Regions from separate parts of the Paraburkholderia sp. BR10882 genome, predicted to be linked through region 1. Evidence: riboswitches for the same ligand, from Rfam matches in the RefSeq annotation. Region 1 holds a riboswitch; the other holds the start of a gene.
What was found. A riboswitch is a leader RNA that binds a small molecule or an ion and turns the genes downstream of it on or off. The one in region 1 is predicted to bind cobalamin.
Positions count from the first base shown of each region.

Region 2: linked by a shared signal. The riboswitch ahead of AB3X99_RS03460 (CbtB domain-containing protein) and the one ahead of AB3X99_RS23355 (TonB-dependent receptor) in region 1 are both predicted to bind cobalamin.

Region 1 covers NZ_JBFPKP010000009.1:182,659-186,850, reverse strand. Annotated here, with positions in the region: gene AB3X99_RS23360 (glutamine cyclotransferase) at 1-240, shown strand, start outside; gene AB3X99_RS23355 (TonB-dependent receptor) at 289-2,247, opposite strand; cobalamin riboswitch at 2,350-2,532, opposite strand; cobalamin riboswitch at 2,623-2,757, shown strand; gene AB3X99_RS23350 (porin) at 2,814-3,908, shown strand; gene AB3X99_RS23345 (phosphatase PAP2 family protein) at 3,966-4,192, opposite strand, start outside.
Region 2 covers NZ_JBFPKP010000001.1:746,276-750,467, reverse strand. Annotated here, with positions in the region: gene AB3X99_RS03470 (ABC transporter permease) at 1-192, opposite strand, end outside; gene AB3X99_RS03465 (CbtA family protein) at 511-1,263, opposite strand; gene AB3X99_RS03460 (CbtB domain-containing protein) at 1,277-1,495, opposite strand; cobalamin riboswitch at 1,535-1,680, opposite strand; gene AB3X99_RS03455 (histidine phosphatase family protein) at 1,725-2,348, shown strand; gene AB3X99_RS03450 (patatin-like phospholipase family protein) at 2,422-3,459, opposite strand; gene AB3X99_RS03445 (hypothetical protein) at 3,503-4,084, opposite strand; gene AB3X99_RS03440 (lysylphosphatidylglycerol synthase domain-containing protein) at 4,163-4,192, opposite strand, start outside.

The sequences.
Region 1 (4,192 bases):
AGCCGCTTCGTCACGGGCGTGACGTGGGTGGACGGTGAACTGTGGCACGGCACCTGGGAAGGCGACGAGAGCGATTTGCGGCGTATCGATCCGGGCACGGGCGAAGTGCTGGAACAGCTCGACATGCCGCCCGGCACCGCCGTTTCGGGGCTGGAGTCCGATGGCGGCGAGCAGTTTTTCTGCGGCGGCGGGAACAGTGGGAAGATTCGCGCGGTGCGGCGTCCGAAGCGCGAGGGCTAGGCGAGCGGGCGCGCGAAACGCTTGAACGCACCCGCTCGCACGCAACGCTCAGAACGTATAGGTCACCTTGCCAAACGCCGTGCGCCCCAGCGTGTTGTACCCGTAGGCGGTCACGTACTGCCGGTTGAACACGTTCGCCAGCGTGGCCGATAGCGCGAGATGCGCATTGACCTTGTACGACGCGCGCAGGCTCACCGTCGTCCACGAGGGAAGGTAGATCGTGTTGAGCTGGTCGTCGAACGTCGAGCCGTTATACAGCAGCGAAACGCCGGTGCTGAGCGCGTGGAGCTGGAACTCGTCCCACGTGTGATCCACGCTCAGGCTCACCGTCTGGCGCGGGCGGCGATTGAGCCAGGTCTGGTCGGTCACGTCCTGCGGATTCAGAATCCCCACCGTGAGGCTCACCGGCGTGTACTGGCCGAGCGTGCCCTTGTACGAGAGGTCGAGACCCTGAATGTGCGCGCGGCCCACGTTCACGGGCAGGAAGGTCTGCGAGTTGTACGTGATGAGATCGTGCACGCGCGTGTCGTACACGGCCGCCGTGAACGTGCCGATGGACGTGGTGGCATCGAGCGCGGCTTCGACCGAGTCGCTGCGCTCGGGCAGCAGGTTGGGATTCGAGTAGCCCGGATAGTAGAGGTCGTTGAACGTCGGCAGGCGGAACGCATTGCCGTACGAAACGCGCGCCGTGTAGACCGGCGTGATGGCCCACGAGAGCGCGACGTTGCCCGTATTCACCGATTGCCCCTGCACGATTTCGTGCCGCCCCGCCAGAAACAGCGTGACGGGTCCGAGCGTGGTCGACTGATGCATCGACACGGCCGAATCGTTGCGCGCGGGCAGGCCGCCCGGCACATCCACCGGCAGGAACGCCAGCTCGCGGGTGTAGTCGTAGGCGAGTTTGGTCTCGCCGTCGAGCGGCATGCCGAAGAGCGTATGGCCTCTTTCCTGATGCGTGATCGACGTGGAGGTGGAAAAGCGCGTCGAGTCGATTTCGTCGGTCGGGATCGTCGGGTCGTTCGAATAGAGGAACTGACGGTCCGTCGCGTAGCCCACCGACTGGTCGAACTGCGTGGTCGGCGTGATGTCGAGGTGGAACGCGAGACCGGTCGTGAGCTGCGTGTCGCGCTGCCGGTCGTTGCCTCCCGCGTTGTCGTAGGAGAGATCGGAGCGGTGGTAGAGCGCGAAGGTCGAGATCGACCAGTTGTCGTGCGCGTAGCCAAGGCGCGCGTCGAGGTTCTGCGCGTGGTATGGATTGCGGCCGTCTTCGTGGCCGTAGGCCCCGGGCTGCGTCGCGTCGATGCCCGCCGTGTTGTAGTCGTGCAGGCCCAGCGAGTAGGTGAGGCCGCTCAGTGCGGAAAGCGGTCCTGTCGATGGGATTGTGCCCGAGGTGCGCACCTGCGTGTCAAAGGTCTTGTTCGAGCCGCCGCCGAACGAGACGGTGGTCTGGTTCGGCTGGTTCGACGCATGGCGCGTGAAGAGCTGCACGACGCCGCCCATGGCGTCCGCGCCGAACGAGGCGGCCGCGGGGCCCGAGATCACCTCGACGCGGTCGAACGAGGCAGTCGCCAGATCGGCCCATTCAGCCGTGCCCGTGGTGACGGAGCCTATGCGTATGCCGTCGATGAACACGGCCACCTGGTCGGCCGACGAGCCGCGAATGCTCACCCCCGTGTACGACCCTGGGCCGCCGGTCTGCGAGACGGTGACACCCGGCAGCGTGGCGAGCGCCTGCGCGATGCTGGGGTCGACGGGGAACACGCGTTCGAGGTCCTGGCGCGTAAGCACCTGGGTGGTTGCGTAGCGCTGATCGAACGATTGTGGCAGATGCTGCGCGTCGCCCACGACGAGGATATTGGGCAGCGTGGTGTCGCCGCCGGCTTGCTGCCGCGCCTGGGCGGACGATGCATTGGCGGCGTCGGCGGCGTCGGCGGCGTCGGCGGCATGCGCGGTTTGCCACGCCCAGGCGAGCGCGGCGGAAGTCAATACGAATTGGCGAAACTTCATGATGCGATGGCTGGAAACAGCTCCTGAAATACGGGCTGTCCGTGCAACGGGCGATCGCCACGCGGGCGGTGCTTGCGCATCGGGGATCCCCGCCCGCTGCGGCTGCTGGACTCGGTTGATGGCAGGTCTCCTGGCTCGCGGGTCGACATCCGCAGCCGGCCTTCCCGGTTTCCCAGTGGCCTTCTCTGGCATGGACTCGCCGCTTACAGTTGCGGGGGCAGCCGCAGTCTTGCACTGCGTTCCCTTTTGATCCCGTCGCCGGGAACCATCAGGGCGCAAGGGTAAGGGCCGCGCATTCGGTGCGTCAACCTTTGACGAGCGTCGTGTGGCAAAAACACCCGGTTTGGCTGCTCCCGCAACTTACGCTATCCTTGCGGCTGTTTTTCGCGCGTAGGCGCTGCACAAGCGAAACGCAGCAGGGAAGCCAGTGAGAATCCGGCGCGGTCGCGCCACTGTGACCGGCTGTCAATCGAGCCAGAAATCAGACCTCGCTACGTCCTCGCCGCATCGAGCGGGGGCGGACGGCGCTCGTCCACACAATCCCACCTACACAAACAAGATGACTCATGAACAAGAACATTCTCGCCGTCCTGGGTGGGACGGCATTGGCATTCACCGGCGCTGGCGCCTCGGCGCAGCAGGTCACGTTGTACGGTGAGATGGACGCGAGCGTCGACTATGTCAGCGACGTTGGCGGCCGCACCCAATATCGTGCAGGCTCGGGTCTTGTCGACGGCAGCTTCTGGGGCCTGCAGGGCACTGAGGACCTCGGCGGCGGCAACGCCGCGATCTTTCGCCTCGAGCGCGGCTTCTCGGCCACCTCTGGCGAAGCCTTCAACGACCATCCGTTCTACGTTGGTCTGCAATCCGAACGACTCGGCACGATCACGCTAGGCCGCCAGTACGACACGATGCACGACTACTTCGCCCCGTTCACGCTAACGGGCGGCGCGGGCGGCACGGCATTCGCGCATCCGTTCGACAACGACAACGCCAACAATTCGTGGCTCGCCTCGAACGCCGTGAAGTACGCGAGCGCAACGTACGGTGGTTTCAGCGCCGGCGCGATGTACGCGTTTTCGAACGAGGCGGGGCGCTTCGCGCAAAATCGCGCTTACGGCTTCGGCGTCCATTACGAAGGCGGCCCGTTCAGCGCAGGCGTGGCGTGGATGCACATCAACGGCCGCGGCGCCTCTTCGGTGGGTGCGTACGAGACGTCGGTGCTGCCGGGTGCGGGCCTCGTGCCGACCGAGGTCGCGGTGCAGCGCGAAGACATCATCGGCGCGGGCATGAGCTACGCGCTGGGCGACGTCACGCTTGGCGCGGCCTGGTCGCGTTCCATTCATACCGGTGTCAGCGAGGCCGACGGCGGCGCGCCCTTGCCTTCGATCGCATTCAGCAATTACGAAGTGAATGCGCTATCGCAGGTGACGCCCGCGTTCTCGCTCGCGGGCATGTATGCCTACACGGGCACGACCTCCGCGCATTGGCATCAAGGCGCGCTGCAGGCCGGCTATCAACTGTCCAAACGCACGGACGTTTATACCGAGGCGATCTATCAGCGCGCGTCGTCCGGTGCGCTTGCGATGATCAACACCTGCGACCCGTCGGGCGGCCGCAACCAGGTGCTCGTGGCCGCGGGCATCCGGCATCGCTTCTGATGCGTAAAAAAGGCCCCGAACCGTTGCGATTCGGGGCCTTTATACTGCGTGGCTACGTCACGAAGCCGAGAGCTTCACCGAAACGCCGGTCGAAGAATAAACGGGCGTGGCCTTGAAGCCATCGACAGTGACGGTCGCGAATTTCACCGATGCGCCGTTGCCGTCGATCACGTCGATCGTGTCGCCCACTTTCGGCGTATAGCCGTTCACGAACTTCACATGCAGCGTGCCGCCCGCCACCGTGAGCTGGCCGCCCACACGCAGGCGTCCGCCGCCGTTGCCGT
Region 2 (4,192 bases), on a different contig from region 1:
CACGAGGTCGGGCACCGAGCGGATCAGCGTCGTGTAGGCGGTCGCCACGGCGGCGAGCGGCCGGTTGAACGAGAGCTTGGCCGCCGCGCCAGCCAGACCGAGCAGCACGGCCACGCCGAGCGAGAGGAGCGAAAGTTCGATGGTCTGGATCGTGCCGGCGAGCAGCACCGGGCCAAAGCCGTAAAGGATCACGCGCGTCTCCGGAACAAAGTTGTTTTGTCGTTTCGGGCGGCCTCGCGCGGCACGTGGGCGCCGCTGAAACCGATGAACTGGCGCGGATCGTCTCAGTGCAAAATGGATTGCTCAAACTCGTGCGGCGCGGATATTGCAGTGCAGCATTGCCGCGCGACGCGTCGGCGCGTGCGGATCAGGCCCGCACAGCCGCGGGCGCGATGCTTTTGAAAGGCGAAAAAAAATGCCCCGGCACGCGAGGCGCGCGGGGCATTTACGCAAGTTTGGGGTCGCTTTTTCGATAGGCGCGCGATGTGCGCACTGCGGCCCCGGCGGAGCTTATGCGGCGCGCGTTTGCGTGCCGCGTGCGCTGCCGGTACGGGCGTTCACGCCGAGCAGCTTTTCGGCGAGCGCGCCGAACAGCAGACCGATCGTCGTCCAGAGAATGAACTGCATGCCGATCGACACCGTGCGGAACTTCCACAGCAGCACGGCCGGGAACGCGGCGGGCACTTCGTTGATCGTCGGCAACGCGAGCTGGATCGCGCCGATCACGACGACGAACAGCACGAGCGCCACGACCGAAGCGTTCCAGAGGCCAAGGCGCGGCACGAACGCGGCGCGCACCTTGAGCGAGAACACCGACACGGCGATCGAGATCGCGATCATCAGGAAAAAGAGCCCGGTGCGATAGCCGATCGTCTCCGGGTCGCCGACCGAGGGCGGATTCGCCGGATACTTGATGTTCGGCACCAGGTAGATCGCGACGAACGCCGCGAGCGCGAGCCAGGCCGAGAGCGCGCGCGGCGAAAGACGCCCCACGCGACCATTGGCATACGCGAAGACGAGCGCAAAGAGTCCGCCGATCGACGCGCCATAGACCATCACGCCCGTGAAGAGACCGACGCTCGCCTGGGTCTTGCGGCTGACGATTTCGGGCTCGGGCGCTTCGCCCTTCGCGGCGTCGGCCTTCTCCTCGAAGGAGATCGCCTGATCGATTTGGGGCTCGCCCGCGATCTTCGCGAAGCCGAACGTGAGAAGTCCCGCGGCGATGCCTGCGAGCATGCCGCGCACCAGCAACTTGCCAACCATGGTCAGCTCCCGGTCAGTGGCAGGGGAAGCCGAGCAGATGGCGGCCGTCGTGAACGAACTCGTGGACGTACATGCCCGGGAAGATCGACGTGGCGCCCTGCTCGGCGCCCACGAAGTACAGGGCCAGCAGCAGCATCAGGCCGCCGAAGATCGCCCAGGGCAGGATGTCTCGCAGCGCAATGGGCGCCGGCGCGGCCGGGGCGTGCTGCAAGGGGAATGAGGTTTCGGACATGCTGACTTCTCCTGGGGTTACGCGCCCCGCTAGTCGTTGAAAGAGTGGTTCACGACGCGCAGGTCTGACTTCCGTTGCTTCGATGTTTTCGACGGCAAGCAGTTACAGTGGCGCGACCGCGCCGGACTTGCACCGGCTTCCGCGTGTCGTGGAGCCTGTATTCTACGCGCTGCGGCGGCCGGCCGCGGCCCGGATGTCAGCCAAAGAGTAGTGAAGCATAAGGAAAAGCATGTCGACGACAGTCTGGCTGGTGAGCCATGCGGCGAACGCTGCGCTGCGCTCGGGCACGTTCCCGCACGTGCCTGAAGTGCCTGTTGCGGGTGAAGACGCCGAAGCAGCGCTCGACGCGCGCGCACTCGAGGCGCTTGCCGCCTGGCGCGAGCGCTGGCACGCGGGGCTGGCCGGTGGTAATCGCAATGGCGAGGCGCCGCGCGCGCTCACGAGTCCCGCCGCGATCGCCTGCGCGAGCGCACGCGCGGCAGGCTTCGCCGGGGCAACGCCAGCTGAAGCGCTCGCCGAAGCCGCCTTCGGTGCATGGCAAGGCCAGCGCCTGACGGATCTCGCGCGTGAAGCGCCCGAGGCCCTTGCGGCCTGGACGCGCGATCCGGGCTTTCGGCCGCCAGGCGGCGGCGAATCGTTCGACGATGTCCGCACGCGCGTCGGCGCCTGGCTCGATGCGGTGCCCGACTCGGGGCACAACGTGGTCGCCTTCACGCACGCGAGCGTGATCCGGGCGGCGATTCTTCACGCGCTGGGCGCGCCGTCGGCGGGGTTTCGCTCGATCGAAATCGCGCCGCTTTCCGTGACGGCCCTACGCCGCACAGAGCACGGCTGGGTTTGGCTCGCGGCGTGAAGTGAGGACCGGAACGGCGCTACCGCCCTGCCCTCGCCGTCGCCGGCATTCTGGATCGGTAGCCAGAAGCGCTCTAGTCCAGCCCCAGCTGTGCCTTGATGGCCGGCATCATGTACTGCACGGCTGCGCGCCCTTCCTCGATGGCGGGCGCGGCGCGATGAAAGTCGAAAATCCCCATGCCGCCCAGGCGCGGCTGGATCAGCACGTCGGCGGGCTCGCCTGCCAGGCGGCTGCGCGTAATGCGCACCTGCATGATGTCGATGCTCTGGGCCACCGAACTCAACACGGAAGGCGCACGCGTGCTAGGCGGCGGCGCCACGCGCACGTCCGGACCGCCAGCCGCGCCGGGGCCTGCAGGCTGCAGCCAGCGCGGAAAGCGCTTGCCATTGCGGCGCAGGAGCGGTTCGGGCCCCGCTTCGCTGTTTTCGGCACCATTGGCGCCGCCGCTGGCCGCCACGGCGGCCGATGCCGCCGTGGCCGCGTCGCTCGCCTCCACGGGCAGCTCGCGCGGCATCGTGTCGATCGCACCGCCCAGGTCGCGGCCGTTGAGAATGTCGTGATTGAGGTCGATGGCGATCACGGTGTCGGCGCGCATCGCACGCGCGGCGGATACCGGCACGGGGTTGCTCAGTCCGCCATCCACGAGCCACACGCCGTCATGCCAGATCGGCGTGAAGATGCCGGGAATCGCGATCGAAGCGCGCACGGCGTCCACCACGCCGCCTTCGCGCAGCCAGACTTCGCGTCCCGTGTCGAGTTCGGTAGCAACCGCCGTGAACGGCAGCCTCAGGTCATCGATCGAGCGGCCGTTGAACTGGTGCGCAAACAGGTCGATCACTTTGCGCCCGCCGAGCAGCCCGCCCGAAAAACGCAAGTCGAGCAGGCGCACCACTGTCTGCCAGGTCAGCTTGCCTACCCAGTCTTCAAGCCAGTCGAGATCGCCGTTCGCGTACACCGCGCCGACGAGCGCGCCAATCGACGTACCGCATACCACGTCGGGCTTGATGCCCGCTTCCTCGAGCGCGCGAATCGCGCCGATATGCGCCCAGCCGCGCGCAGCGCCACCGCCGAGCACGAGTCCGACACGCTTGGGCCGTCGCCGGTTCATCATGCGCGCCTCCTTGCGTGGCCCTGGGTCGACTGAGTCAACGCAGTCAGCGACCGCGGATCACGTCCGAGCGCGAGGTCGTCGTGACCCGCCCGTCCGGTCCGAAATGCACATTGAAATACGCTTCGGGCGTCACGCCCCCTTCCAGCCACTTCCAGCTCCACACCGTCTCCTTCTTCAAGCGGTAGCCGGCCACTTGCCCGGGTTTACCGAGCAATCGCCGGACCTCGTCCTCACTCATGCCGACGCGGATCTTCGCGAAGTTTTCCGCAGTAAGCGCCTGAGTAATGGCCACGAGCCGCCCGTTCGGACCGATGTCGACCATCCAGGTCTTGAGGCCCTGCGGGCCGCGCGGATATTCGAGGCGGCGCGAGCCGTCGTCGAACACGCGCTCGGTCTCGGGCTTGCCCATTTGCTCGCGCACCTGCTCGAGCGTGGAAACGCCTGGCGTGAGGCCCTTGAGCAGCAGCGCGTCGGGCTTCACGGAATCGAAGAACGCCTTGAATCCCTGCCGGATGGTATCGAGCATGGCATCGAACTGGCGATCGTCGCAGCCGGAAAGCGTGAACGCCGCCGTGGCGGCGCACGCGAGCGCGAGCGAACGCGTGAGTGAAAACGTGGGCTTCATGTCCTTGCTAACGCATCAACATGGGCTTGCGTCTACGCGCGCCGATCCGGCGCGCATCGACATGCCCACAATGTACCGTCAATGGACCTGATCGTGCTGCGAGTCCCG